Regions from separate parts of the Streptomyces sp. IBSBF 3136 genome, predicted to be linked through region 1. Evidence: riboswitches for the same ligand, from Rfam matches in the RefSeq annotation. Region 1 holds a riboswitch; the other holds the start of a gene.
What was found. Region 1 has a riboswitch for cyclic di-AMP ahead of V7E45_RS05495 (transglycosylase SLT domain-containing protein). Riboswitches for the same ligand answer to the same signal wherever they lie in the genome.

Region 1 (7,189 bases):
CTGGGGAGGGACTTCGTGATTCGACCGGTTGCAGTCATCGGGGCCGGGCCGTTCGGCCTGTCCACCGCCGCCCATCTGCGGGCCCGAGGTATTCCCGTCCGCGTCTTCGGCGACCCCATGGTCAGCTGGCGCGACCACATGCCCGAGGGCATGCTCCTGAAGTCGACGCCCGCCGCCTCCAGCTTCGACTGCCCGCAGCCGGGCCACACCCTCGCCGACTACTGCGACGCGGCGGGCGTCCGCCGGCTGGTGACCGACGAGGACGTCATCCCCGTGGAGACCTTCATCGCCTACGGGGAGTGGTTCCAGCAGAAGCTGCTGCCCGGCCTGGAACGGGTCCGGGTCGTCTCCGTCGACCGTGACCGGAGCGGCGGGTTCGAACTCAAACTGGACTCGGGGGAGACGTTCACCGCGCGCGCGGTCGTCGTGGCCACCGGCCTGTCCGGCCTCGACCACCTCCCGGCCGAGCTGGCGGCAGCGGCGGCCGACGGACCGGCGCCCACGGCCCCGGTCTCCCACAGCTCCCAGCACCACGACCTCACCCGCTTCGCCGGCAAGGAGCTGATCGTCGTCGGCGCCGGCCAGTCCGCCCTGGAGACGGCGGTCCTCGCGGCCGAGGCGGGCGCCCAGGTGCGCGTGGTCTCGCGCGGCCGCGGCCGGGTGGCCTTCGGCGCACCGCCCTGGCGGCAGCCGGGGCTGCGCCCGGAGTCCCCGTTCGGCCGGGCCTGGTCCCTGTGGGCGCTCAGCTACTACCCCCACCCGTACCGCTTCCTGCCCGACCGCACCCGCCACTACCTGGTCCGCCGGGTCCTCGGCCCGCTCGGCGCCTGGTGGCTGCGCGACCGCTTCGAGGGCAAGGTGCAGGTCCAGGAAGTGGACCGGGTGCTGGCCGCCGAGGCGCAGGACGGCAGCCCCGTCCTCACCGTCCGCACCCACGCGGGCGGCACCGAGCGGCTCTGCGCCGACCACGTCATCGCGGCCACCGGCTACCGCGTGGACATCGCGGCGATGGACTTCCTCGGCCACGGACTGCGCACCCGGCTCGCCGTGAGCCGTGGCACGCCCAGGCTGGGCGCCGGATACGTCTCCTCCGTACCCGGCCTGTACTTCACCGGCCTCCCGGCGGCCTCCTCGTACGGCCCGGTGATGCGCTTCGTGTGCGGCACCGAGTTCGCCTCGCCCCGGCTGGCCGGGCATCTGGCGGCCGCCCACGGCTGAGACCCCGGGGGCCCTTCGCGGTCCACCCTGCCGTCCGCCGCCCGCCGCCACGGAGCGGTGGGCGGCCGAGCCACCACGGGGCCAGGGGCGGCATGGCCATCGAGCAGGTGGCGGGCACCACTTGGGGCCGGGCAGTACACAAGTCCGGCCGCAGCGTGGTGAGTCGGCGGGGCGCGAGGTCCGTATTCTCTGATCATGGCCGTACCCCCCGCATACGCACTGATCGCCACCGACCTGGACGGGACGCTGCTGCGTGCTGACGACACCGTCTCCGACCGGTCGCTGGCCGCGCTCGAACGGGCGGCGCGGGCCGGCGCCCGGCACCTGGTGGTGACCGGCCGGCCGGCCCCCCGGGTACGGCCCCTGCTGGACGCGCTCGGCTGCACGGGGCTCGCGGTGTGCGGGCAGGGCGCGCAGGTGTACGACGCCGGGACGGACCGCATGCTGTGGTCGGTCCGGCTGGACCGGGAACTGGCCGAGACCGCGCTCGGCAAGATCGAGGCCGAGGTGGGCCAGGTCTACGCGGCCGTCGACCAGGACGGCGTGGACGGGCTCACCCTGATCGAACCGGGGTACCTGATGCCGCACCCGACCCTGCCCGCGGTGCGGGTGGACCGGCGCGACGACCTGTGGAGCGAGCCCATCAGCAAGGTGCTGCTGCGCCACCAGGCGCTGTCGGACGACGAGTTGGCGTCGATCGCGCGGTCGGCGGTGGGCTCGCTCGCGACCGTCACGATGTCGGGTCCGGGGACCGTGGAACTCCAGCCGTGCGGTGTGACCAAGGCGACGGGGCTGGCACTGGCCGCGGACCACCTGGGGATCGCCGCCGGCCGGGCCCTCGCCTTCGGCGACATGCCCAACGACATTCCGATGTTCGACTGGGCCGGACACGGTGTGGCCATGGCCAACGCCCATCCCGAGCTGAAGGCGGTGGCCGACGAGCTCACCACGTCGAACGAGGACGACGGCATCGCCGTCGTCCTCGAAAGACTGTTCCCGACCGACTGACCGGGACCTCAGTGGTGATCAGTCACCGGTGCCGGTCAGTAGGCGCCGAAGACGTTGTCGATCGACCCGTACCGCTTGGCCGCGTAGTTGCAGGCGGCGGTGATGTTGGCGACCGGGTCGTAGATGTTGAAGGACGTTCCGGCCACGTGGTACGCGGTGAACGTCGGGTCGATGACCTGGAGCAGGCCCTTGGACGGGATGCCCGCGGCGGCGTTGGAGTCCCACAGGTTGATGGCGTTCGGGTTGCCGGACGACTCACGGATCACGTTGCGGTAGATGCCGTTGTAGGTGCCCGGTATGGCCTTCTCCTTCATGATCGCGAGGGACTCGCGGATCCAGCCGTCGAGGTTGTTGGGGTACCCGGCCGGGGTGGTGGAGACGGTCGTGGCGGCGGGGGTGGCGGCGGAGGCGGCCGTCGCGCCGATGAGGGGGAGCGCGAGGACGGCGGCACCGGTACCGGCGACGGCGAGCGTGCGGAAGAGACGGTTGGTGCGGCGCTGGGCGGCAGCAGGCATGGCGAACATCCTCTCCGTCGCCTGCGGGGTGAGCTGTCGGGTTCGGGCGGGGAGGTGCCCGGCCGTGCCCCTGGGGGGAGGCACGACTTCACCCCTAGCCGTCCCGGCGCGACGTGTGCCGTCCGGTCCGGCGACTTACCTGGTTCCCCCGCTCCTGCCGTACGAATGAGTTCGTCGATGGGTGGTGTCAGACGCGGCAGGATTCGGCGTTCGCCTGACAGGCCCGGAAGCTATGCGAGAGCACATGTCCGGAACAAGCGTCGGATTCACATAAAGCACTAGTTGACCTTGGTCTGTGCCTTATGGGGTACTTGATCCTTTGCGGTTGCCAACCCTCAACTGGCCACTGCGGCAAGGGCGGACCGGGGGTGGCGCGATCGTTCGGGTACACGGGCGACCGTGACCCAACTCACGAAATGGCAAAGCGTATCAAATCAGACATGGGGGATTCGAGACATTCGCTGGCCATGGCACGAAAGGAGTAATCCAGCCACCGCGCAGTTCGCGACAAAATGGACTAGTTCGGCGTAAGTCGGTAGAACTCAGCTCTTATCAGATGATCGAAAACATACCGGCCGTGATCCGATACCGCCCGGGCTGGACCGGTGGGCGCTATCGGTGATCGAAACAGGACCGGATACGCTGACTTGAGTGATGGCAGCGACCTATCGACAAACCGTGTAATCGCGCAGCAGACACCAGCAGACAGGAGACCCCTCGTGACCGTCGTCGGGCCGTTCGGGCTGAGCGTGCGGGACCAGGCTCTGGAAGCCGATGTCCAGGCCGGATTGGCGGCTGTCGAGGAAGGCTTGCTCGAAGCCACCAAGAGCGAGGTCCCGTTCATCACGGAGGCCGCGCAGCACCTTGTCAGGGCCGGTGGGAAGCGGTTCCGGCCGCTGCTCGTGATGCTCGCGGCGCAGTTCGGCGACCGGCACGCGCCCGGCATCGTGCCGTCGGCCGTCGTCGTGGAGCTGACCCACCTGGCCACGCTGTACCACGACGACGTGATGGACGAGGCGGCCGTGCGCCGCGGTGTGGACAGCGCCAACACGCGCTGGGGCAACTCCGTCGCGGTCCTGACCGGCGACTTCCTCTTCGCCCGCGCCTCCCAGATCCTCGCCGACCTCGGCCCCGAGGCGGTCCGGGTGCAGGCCCTCGCGTTCGAACGGCTGGTCACGGGCCAGATCCTGGAGACCGCGGGCCCCTCGGACGGCCGCGACCCGGTCGAGCACTACCTGGACGTGCTGGGCGGCAAGACCGGCTCGCTGGTCGCGGTCTCCTGCCGGTTCGGCGCGATGATGTCCGGCGCCGACGAGACGGTCGTCGACGTGCTCACCCAGTACGGCGAGCGGCTCGGGGTCGCCTTCCAGCTCGCGGACGACGTCCTGGACATCGCCTCCGACTCCCACGAGTCCGGCAAGACCCCGGGGACCGACCTGCGCGAGGGCATCCCGACGCTGCCCGTGCTCCGGCTGCGCGAGCGTGCCGCCCGGCTGGGGCTGCCCGAGGACGCCGCCCTGTGCGAGCTGCTGGACTCCGACCTCAGCGACGACGCCCGGCACGCCGAGGCGCTCGCCGCGCTCCGCGCCCACCCCGCGCTCGAACAGGCCCGCCGGGACACCGTCCGGTACGCGGAAGAGGCGCGCGCCGCGCTGGCCCCGCTGCGGGAGTGCGACGCCAAGACGGCCCTCCTGGAGCTGTGCGACGCGGTGGTGCACCGGGCCGGCTGAACCTCCGTACCCGCCGCGAGGGCGGTGCCTCCCGCTCGACCCCTACGGGTCGGGGGAGGCACCGCCCTCGCGTGTCATACCGCAGGCGTACACGAGTTGGCTCCGTGGTCTGACGCTTCCTCACGGCCGATTTGGTCAGATGGAAACCACGGAAATCACCACTCCTCACCGATTCGGGTGAGAATGGCGGCTCAGGTGGACCAGCGAGTGGACAGCCGCCGCCGACGACGGAGGTAAGGCACTGATGGCACCGTACGAATCCGACGACACGACGGGCACCGCGCAGGACGACGACCTGCCCTCGGGACGCCGCAAGGCCGCCCGGTACGTGGTCCCGGTCGCGGTGGTGGGGGTGGCGGCGGCCACGATCGGGCTGGTCCCGGCGCTGGCCGACTCCGGTGACCCCGACCTGCCGAAGATCACCGCCCAGCAGCTCATCGACAAGATCGCCAAGTCGGACGTGCAGCGGCTGTCCGGCACGGTGAAGGTCACCACCGACCTCGGCCTGCCGAACCTCGGCGGCCTGGAGAGCAGCCTGGCGTCCGGTGCGGCCGGGGGCGGCGACGGCTCCTCGGCCGACCCGAAGGCCAAGCTCACCGAGCTGGTCTCCGGCACGCACACCCTGCGGATCGCGGCCGACGGCCCGGAGCGGCAGAAGCTGTCGCTGCTGGAGAGCGGCGCCGAGTACAGCCTCATCCACGACGGCAAGGACGTCTGGGGCTACGACAGCAAGAGCAACGAGGTCTTCCACGGCACCGCCGCCGAAGCCGGCAAGGAGCACCGCGCCGAGCCGCCGGCCACGCCGAAGGACTTCGCCGACGAGGCCCTGAAGTCGGTCGACGACACCACGTCCGTGACCGTCGACGGCACCGCGCACGTCGCCGGACGCGACGCCTACAAGCTGCTGATCAAGCCCAAGCAGTCCGGCACCACCGTCGGCGCGATCAGCATCGCGGTGGACGCCGAGACGGGCCAGCCGCTGAAGTTCACCCTGACCCCGAGGAGCGGCGGCGCCGCCGTGCTCGACGCGGGCTTCACCCAGGTCTCCTTCGACCGGCCGGCCGCCTCCACCTTCGACTTCACCCCGCCCAAGGGCGCGAAGGTCACCGAGGGCAAGGCCGACGGGAAGGACGGGCACGAGAAGTTCGGCGGGTTCGGCCACGGCAGGCCGGCCGACGGCAAGGGCGCGGACGGCAAGCGGGCCGACGGCACGCCGGACCTCGCGCGGCCCGGCAAGGGCTTCGGCAAGGGCCTGGAGGGCGCCACCGTCCTCGGCAAGGGCTGGACGTCCATCGCCACCTTCGACACCGGCGCCAAGGGCGGCCTGCCGACCGGCTCCTCCGACGGCGCCCTCGGCGGCTTCCTGGGCTCGCTCGGCGACCACGTCTCCGGCAAGTTCGGCAAGGGCACGGTCTTCTCCACCCGCCTGGTCAACGCCCTGATCACCGACGACGGCAAGGTGTACGCCGGAGCGGTCACCAAGGACATGCTGGTGAAGGCGGCCGACGCCGGGAAGTGACCCCTCCGCGGGGGGTAACGGCCCTTCGCGGGCACGACGAGTCGAGGGGGAGCCGATGGACGAACCGTCCGCCACGCGGCGCGAGCCGGGGGAAGCGCCGGCGCCTGCCATCGCCACGCGCGGCCTGACCAAGCGCTACCGGGGCGGACAGCTCGCCGTCGACGGTCTCGACCTGACCGTCCCGGCGGGCAGCGTCTTCGGCTTCCTCGGCCCCAACGGCTCCGGCAAGACGACCACCATCCGCATGCTGATGGGCCTGATCGAGCCGACCTCGGGCACGGCCCGCGTCCTGGGCCGCCCGATGCCCAGGGCCGGCCGCGCGGTCCTGCCGCACGTCGGCGCGCTGATCGAGGGTCCGGCGCTGTACGGCTTCCTGTCCGGCCGGGACAACCTGCTGCGCTACGACGCCGCCGACCCGACCGCCGACCCACGCACCCGGCGCGCGCGTGTCGCGGCCGCCCTGGACCGGGTGGGCCTCACGGCCGCCGCCGGCAAGAAGGCGAGGGCGTACTCGCTCGGCATGAAACAGCGCCTGGGGCTGGCCGCCGCACTGCTCCAGCCGCGCCGGCTGCTGGTCCTGGACGAGCCGACCAACGGCCTCGACCCGCAGGGCATGCGCGAGATCAGGGCCCTGATCCGGGAACTGGCCTCCGACGGCACCACGGTGTTCCTCTCCTCCCACCTCCTCGACGAGATCGAGCAGGTGTGCACGCACGCGGCGGTCATGACCCAGGGCCGCCTGGTCACCCAGGGCGCGGTGGCCGACCTGGCGGCCGGTGCGCGCGGCCGGCTGGTGGTGACCACCCCGGACCCCGGCGAAGCGGCCCGGGTGCTGAAGGAGCTGGGCGTCGCCGACGTGATCACGGACGGCGACCGGGTGACCGGTGAGCCGCCCGAGCGGGATCTCGCCGAGGTGACCGCGGCACTGGTCACGACGGGTGTCCGGGTGCGCGGTCTGACGCTCGAACGCGCCTCGCTGGAGGACGCGTTCGTGGCACTGACGGGGGAGGGCTTCGATGTCGCGGGCTGAGACGGCGCAGGCACCGGCCGTGCGCCGGGCCAACCCCCTGTGGACCTTCGGGCTGCTGCGCAGCGAGCTGGTCACCACGGTCCGGCGCTGGCGCACGCTCGCGCTGCTCGGGGTGCTGGCGGCGGTGCCGGTGCTGGTCGGCATCGCGGTGAAGCTGGAGACGCGCGGC
Region 2 (7,189 bases), on a different contig from region 1:
GCCGAGCTTCCGGTAGGCATAGGCGACGGCCGCCGCGGCGCGGGAGTCCGGGGCGGAGGCGGTCGATCCCGGCTCGTCCAGCGGCGGCCGGGCGTCCGGGGTGGACCGTGTGGCATGCCGCGGCGCTCCGCCGTCCCCGGTCACCTGCGCCCGTTCCCGCGGAGTGAGCCGCGCCAGCAGCCGGCGCGCCTGCGCCAGCTTCTCCGTGATGGTCCGCTTCTGCCGCCTCAGTTCCGCCTGCCGCGACCGCAGCGCCGTCAGCTCGCCGCGGGCGGCCCCGCGCAACTGCTCGACCTCCCGCAGTTGCTCGCGCACCCGGGCCACCGCCCCGGCCCGCTGGGCGCCGGCCCGCTCCGCGAACGCGGCGCCGTCCAGGTACCGGTCGGGGTCGCTGGAGAGGGCGAGCTGCCAGGCGGGGTCGATGCCGCCCTCGCGGTACTGCGCCGCGGCGAAGGACCCCAGCGCGTCGCGGGCCGAGTCGAGCTTCTGCTGCTTGCGCGCGGTCTCGTCCCGCAGCGAGTTCAGCCGTCGCTGGGCCGCGCCGGCCTTCTCCTTGGCCCCGTCGTAGGTCTCGGTGGCGGCCTCCGCCTGCTGGTACAGCTTGTCCACCTTGGCCTTCACCTGCGCCGCGGTCAGTTCCGGGGCGGCGCTGCCGGTGCCGTCGAACACCGCGGCGGTGGCCGCGCCCGCGAGGGCGAGGGTGACGGCCGTACGGGCGGTGCTGCCGCCGAGCGAGCGCTGTCGGGGCTTGCGGTGCGCTGCCACCTGGACCGTCACGACCTTTCGTGGGACTGCTGCGTCTGGGGCGATCGAGGCGACCGGCGATGGCCCGCACAGGGGGAGCGGGCCACCGCCGGGCCTTTCTCGGCGCGGCGACCGGCGGCCGCCCCTGGCCCGGGCGGCGGTGGGGTGCCGGTCACCTGGGGGAGGACGCTAGGCCCGTCTGTGACAGGTTGGTAACGCGGAGTACGGAACTGGCGCCGACGGATCGAAACGTGACCGTAAGTGACCGTATCGCCGTGCCGGAGTCGTCGTCTTCACGTAGCGTGGTGACCGATGCGCGGAATGCGGGACACCAGGGAGTGCTGGGGTGCTATGGGGCGCATATATGCAAGAGGCGCCGGCTGTCACACAGGGCCCGGTGACAGCCGGTCGGGGAGCCCTCATTAGGCTCCGGGCTCATGGACGTACTCATCCATCTCCTCGTCGGCCTGCACATCATCGGCATCGCCGCACTGCTCGGTGGTTTCCTCACCCAGATGAAGGCGATGGGCCGGGGCACGGCGCGCTTCGTCCCCGGGATGCTGCACGGCGCCTTCACCATGCTGGTCACCGGCGTGGCCCTGGTCGGGCTCAACGAGGCCGACGGCCACCACGTCAACACCTTCAAGATCGGCGTGAAGCTGGCCCTGCTCATCGTGATCCTCGGGCTGGTCTACGTGCAGCGCGACGAGGAGAAGGTGGACAAGCGCGTCTTCGGCCTGGTCGGCCTGCTGACCACGGCGAACATCTTCATCGCCGTGCTGTGGACGTGACGCTCAGAGCCGGGCGCTGATCCCGGCCCGGGCGTCGAGGACCGCGCCCACCGCGACCGCGAGCCACGCGGCCACCGCCACCCACATCAGCACCTGCCCCAGGCTACGCAGCCACGGGACGTCCAGGACGGTCGCGCCCGACAGCACGGCCGCGGCGGTCATCCCCTGCGGGAACACCGTCGCCCACCGCCGCACGTCGTAGGCCGGCCGCGGCCGGGCCACCTCGGCCACCAGCAGCACGGCGTACCAGGCCAGACTCAGGACGAGCAGCGCGCCCGTCATGTCGCGCAGCACCCCCTCGTCGTCGTCGTTCCACAGGTACAGCCGCGCGCTGTCGGCGGCGAGCAGCCTCGCACCGGCCAGTGCCGAGATGGCGAGCGCCCCGCCCGCGATCCACTGGTCCCCGGCCCCCTGCCACAACTGCCGGGGGTCGAAGCGCGGCAGGGCGACGCAGTAGAGCACCAGACCCAGCCAGAACAGCACCAGCGCGGCATGCGCGAGCCACGCCGTGCTCTCGGCCGCGGCCAGGGTGGCCGCAAGCACCGCGAGTCCCTCGGTGCCCACGCAGCACAGGAACACCGCTCCCGGCATGCGCCGCTCCCAGCGCCGTACGACCAGGAACAGCAGCACCGGCCAGAGCAGCGCCGCCAGCGCCAGGAACTCCTCGGCCGGCGTCTGGCTGCCGAGCGCCGACAGGCGGGTGCCGAGCACCGTCGTGGCGGCCACGGCGGTGATCGAGCCCGGAGTCCCCGCGTCGGCCAGCCAGCGCTGCCGCCGCCACACCAGCCGGGCGCAGAAGTCGGCGGCCAGCGCCAGCCAGGCGAGGCAGCCGAGCCAGAGGAAGACCCGGGACACCGTCTCGTGGCCCGTCATGTGGAGGGCGATCGAGACGATGCCGGTCGCCAGGACGGCGGCGCCCGCCGCCGGCGGACGCTCCGCCCACCACGCGCGCAGACCTGAGATGCCGGGCATGATCCAGATGCTAGGGAGCCGCGCGAGCCGCACGGCGAGGCCACGCGCGCGTGGGGCTCGAAAAGACGACGACGGTACGTCCGCGCATCCGGGCGTCCGGACGCGCGGACGCGCGTCAGGCGGGCCGGACCACGCTGTGGACGACCCGGTCGCCGCCGTGCTGGACGGACTCCTCGCGGACGTACGCGCCGGGCCCCGGCGCGTGGATCATCGTCCCGTCCCCCGTGCACAGGCCCACATGGCTCAGGTCTTCGTGGAAGAAGACCAGGTCACCGGGGCGCGCGTCGGCGAGCGGGACCGTCGTGCCCAGGGCGGCCTGGGCACGGGCGGTGCGCGGCAGGATGACACCGGCGGCCTTCCAGGCGGCCCGGGTGAGACCGGCGCAGTCGTAGGAGCCGGGCCCGCTGGCCCCGTTCACGTACGGCTTGCCGATCTGGGCGCGGGCGAACGCGATCGCCAGGCCGGCCCTGGTGGCACGCCCGCCCGGGGACGTCCCGTACGACGGTGCCGCGGCCTCCCGCGGCCCGCGCGGTCCGGCCTCGGCCGGTGTCGGGGCCTGGGCCTGGGCCAGGGGCGCAGCCGGGGCAGGTGCCGGGGCCGTTGTCGGAGCCAGGGCCGGGGCCGGCGGCGGCTCCGCCGGGGCGGTCAGCCGGGCCAGCAGTCCGCGGGCGGCGGCGAGCTTGTGCTGGACGGCCGCCTTGGCGGTCTTCGGGTCGTACGCCGGTGCGGCCGCGGGGGCGGCCTCCTGCCGCCGGCCGGCGGCTCCGGCGCGCTCGGGGGCGTGCGCCGGGGGGCCCGGAACCGGGGCCTCGGCGTCGGTCTCGGTGCTCCTGGCGGTCTCCTGGCGCTTCTTCACCGTCGAGGCCAGCCGGTCCATCAGCCGGGTCTGGTGGAAGTAGTCGGGCGGGCGCTGGTCCCGCTCCGGCTCCTGCGGGCCGTCGCTGAACGCCGCTTTCCCGCGCAGTGAGTCCAGCCGGCCCCACTGCCGTCCGGTCCGTTCCTGGGTGTCCTCGGACGGCGCGGCCGGCGACTCGGCCCGCCGGTAGAACTCGTCGATCTTCTTCTCGATCTCCTCCACGCTCGGCCTGCCGTCGTCGACGGGGGCCGCCTCGGCCGTCTGGGACAGGACGGCCACGGAGGTGAACGCGGCGGTGGCGAGAGCGGGGGTGCGCAGACCCGGTCCACTTCCGCCGGGCCGCGGCTTGCGGTGCGACGCCAAGGGTGGCGACTCCTTCCAACGTGCCGCCTACCGGGTTAGCTGTCGGGTTCGGGCGGGTGGTTCGGAAGGGTTGCCCTACGGCGTCGTCCCGGTCGGGAGTCGGCCGATTCACCCCGGGATCGGTGGGTCCCCGGCTCCGGCCGCGTGAGGCGCACCGGACTCGGCGGAGGCCACGACGCCCGGCGACGTTCGCCGGAAGGGGTGCGTGCGGCCTGACGGCAACCTAGCCAACTCGTGTGACTCCTGTGAAGGTTGGTGTGCCTTATGTCCGATACATTTCCGTGACCTGGCCCATGTTTCACACCGGTGTGACAGGGCGCTTTCGCAGCGTGAGGGCCATGTCGGCCCCCGCGGCGTGAGGACCGGCCGCGGTGCGTCGTGTCCGGTTGCGAACCCCGCGCGGGCCGGGTTTCAGGGGCGGGGACCGGTTGTCGGTGCGGCGCCCTAGACTCGTAGAGCGATGAGCAGCCTCTTTGACGACAGCTTCCTGGCGGACCTCCAGGCCCCTCGTGGGCACGAGGAGGAACACCCGCCGCCGCCCGAGGACGATCACGCGCCGGAGCCCGTTCCGGACGATCTGTTCGGCGGGAAGTTCGACGTGCCGCCGGACCGTGACGCCCACTACCGTGACGGCGCCCCCCGCCCCGCGCTCGACGCGGCCGCGCTCCTCGACGGGCTGAACGAGAACCAGCGCGCGGCCGTCGTCCACGCCGGCTCACCGCTGCTCATCGTCGCCGGCGCCGGCTCGGGCAAGACCCGGGTGCTCACCCACCGCATCGCCCACCTGCTCGCCGAGCGGCAGGTGCACCCCGGCCAGATCCTCGCGATCACCTTCACCAACAAGGCCGCGGGCGAGATGAAGGAGCGCGTGGAGCAGCTCGTCGGCCCGCGCGCGAACGCGATGTGGGTCATGACCTTCCACAGCGCGTGCGTGCGGATCCTGCGCCGCGAGTCGAAGAGGCTCGGCTTCACCTCGTCCTTCTCGATCTACGACGCCGCCGACAGCAAGCGCCTGATGGCCCTGGTCTGCCGGGACCTCGACCTCGACCCCAAGCGCTTCCCGCCCAAGTCCTTCAGCGCCAAGATCAGCAACCTCAAGAACGAGCTGATCGACGAGGAGGACTTCGCCGCCCAGGCCACCGACGGCTTCGAGAAGACCCTCGCCCAGGCGTACGCGCTCTACCAGTCGCGGCTGCGCGAGGCCAACGCGCTCGACTTCGACGACCTGATCATGACGACGGTCAACCTGCTGCGCGCCTTCCCGGACGTCGCCGAGCACTACCGCCGCCGCTTCCGGCACGTCCTGGTCGACGAGTACCAGGACACCAACCACGCCCAGTACGCGCTGGTGCGCGAACTCGTCGGGACCGCGGAGCACCCGGTGGACGTCCCGCCGAGCGAGGCCGACCTGCCGCCCGCCGAACTCTGCGTGGTCGGTGACGCGGACCAGTCGATCTACGCCTTCCGCGGCGCGACCATCCGCAACATCCTCCAGTTCGAGGAGGACTACCCGGACGCCACGACGATCCTGCTGGAGCAGAACTACCGCTCCACCCAGACGATCCTCTCCGCGGCCAACGCGGTCATCGAGCGCAACGAGTCCCGCCGTCCCAAGAACCTGTGGACCAACGCCGGCCAGGGCGCGCGGATCACCGGCTACGTGGCGGACACCGAGCACGACGAGGCCCAGTTCGTCGCCGACGAGATAGACCGCCTCACGGACGCGGGCGAGGCCAAGGCCGGGGACGTCGCCGTCTTCTACCGCACCAACGCCCAGTCCCGTGTCTTCGAAGAGGTCTTCATCCGCGTCGGCCTGCCCTACAAGGTCGTCGGCGGCGTCCGCTTCTACGAGCGCAAGGAGGTCCGGGACGTCCTGGCCTACCTGCGCGTCCTCGCCAACCCCGAGGACTCCGTGCCGCTGCGCCGTATCCTCAACGTCCCCAAGCGGGGCATCGGCGACCGCGCGGAGGCGATGGTCGACGCCCTCGCCCAGCGCGAGAAGATCAGCTTCCCGCAGGCGCTGAAGCGGGTGGACGAGGCGTACGGCATGGCGGCGCGCTCCACCAACGCGGTCAAGCGGTTCAACACGCTGATGGAGGACCTGCGTACCGTCGTGGAGTCCGGCGCCGGCCCCGCGACCGTCCTGGAGGCGGTGCTGGAACGCACCGGCTACCTGGCCGAGTTGCAGTCCTCCACCGACCCGCAGGACGAGACCCGCATCGAGAACCTCCAGGAACTCGCCGCCGTGGCCCTGGAGTTCGAGCAGGAGCGCGGCGAGGGCGAGACCGGTACGCTCGCCGACTTCCTGGAGCAGGTCGCCCTGGTCGCCGACTCCGACCAGATCCCGGACGAGGAGGACGGCGCCGGCGTCATCACCCTGATGACCCTGCACACGGCCAAGGGACTAGAGTTCCCGGTCGTCTTCCTGACCGGCATGGAGGACGGCGTCTTCCCGCACATGCGCGCCCTCGGCCAGACCAAGGAGCTGGAGGAGGAGCGGCGCCTGGCCTACGTCGGCATCACGCGCGCCCGTGAGCGGCTCTACCTCACGCGCTCGGCTATGCGCAGCGCCTGGGGACAGCCCTCGTACAACCCGCCCTCCCGCTTCCTGGAGGAGATCCCGACCGCCCACCTGGAGTGGAAGCGGACGGGCGCTCCCGCGCCGCGGTCCGCCGCGCCGGTCTCCGGCATCGCGGCCTCGCTCTCCTCGACCCGCTCGCGCTCCTCGGCGGCGGGCGCGTCCGGGTTCGCCACCCGGCGGGCCTCCGAGAAGCCGGTGGTGTCCCTCGCCGTCGGGGACCGGGTCACCCACGACCAGTTCGGGCTCGGCACGGTCGTCGCGGTCTCGGGCGTGGAGGACAAGGCCCAGGCGACGATCGACTTCGGGGACGGCAAGCCGAAGCGGCTGCTGCTGCGGTACGCGCCGGTGGAGAGGCTGTAGAAGACCTGAGCCCCGCCGGACCGGCGGGGCTCGATGATCAGCTCGGTGTCAGGCCGGATCAGGCCGGATCAGGTCGGGTCCAGACCGTGGCTGCGCAGCCACGGCAGGGGGTCTATGGCCGCCCCGCCCGCGGGCCGGACCTCGAAGTGCAGGTGCGGGCCGGTGGAGTTGCCCGAGTTCCCCGAGAACGCGATCGGCTGGCCGGCCTTGACGCTCGTGCCGGAGGCGACGCGGTAACTGGAGAGGTGGCAGTACCAGGTCTCCGTGCCGTCCTTCGCCGTCACGATCATCATGTTTCCGTAGGCGCTGTTCCACTTCGTGGAGACGACACCGTCGACGGCGGACATGACGGTGGTGCCGTACGAGACCGGGAAGTCGATGCCCGTGTGCACGGACATCCAGTTCACACCCGCCTGGCCGAAGTAGGCACTGAGCCCCCGCTGCGCGACCGGCAGCGCGAACTTGGGGCGCAGCCGCTCCTTGAGCGCGGCCTCCGCGGCCGCCTTCTTCTGCTGCAGTTCC

Region 2: another riboswitch for cyclic di-AMP. It lies ahead of V7E45_RS14665 (C40 family peptidase); the one in region 1 lies ahead of V7E45_RS05495 (transglycosylase SLT domain-containing protein).

The regions. Positions count from the first base shown of each region.
Region 1 is NZ_JAJSZC010000015.1:32,485-39,673, forward strand. Features, by position in the region: gene V7E45_RS05485 (FAD-dependent oxidoreductase) at 16-1,218, shown strand; gene V7E45_RS05490 (HAD family hydrolase) at 1,414-2,226, shown strand; gene V7E45_RS05495 (transglycosylase SLT domain-containing protein) at 2,262-2,741, opposite strand; cyclic di-AMP (ydaO/yuaA leader) riboswitch at 2,745-2,928, opposite strand; gene V7E45_RS05500 (polyprenyl synthetase family protein) at 3,461-4,471, shown strand; gene V7E45_RS05505 (LolA family protein) at 4,716-5,990, shown strand; gene V7E45_RS05510 (ABC transporter ATP-binding protein) at 6,046-7,020, shown strand; gene V7E45_RS05515 (ABC transporter permease) at 7,007-7,189, shown strand, end outside.
Region 2 is NZ_JAJSZC010000055.1:15,409-22,597, reverse strand. Features, by position in the region: gene V7E45_RS14680 (C40 family peptidase) at 1-765, opposite strand, end outside; gene V7E45_RS14675 (hypothetical protein) at 1,182-1,535, shown strand; gene V7E45_RS14670 (tellurite resistance/C4-dicarboxylate transporter family protein) at 1,539-2,507, opposite strand; gene V7E45_RS14665 (C40 family peptidase) at 2,623-3,726, opposite strand; cyclic di-AMP (ydaO/yuaA leader) riboswitch at 3,735-3,902, opposite strand; gene pcrA (DNA helicase PcrA) at 4,187-6,667, shown strand; gene V7E45_RS14655 (M23 family metallopeptidase) at 6,736-7,189, opposite strand, start outside.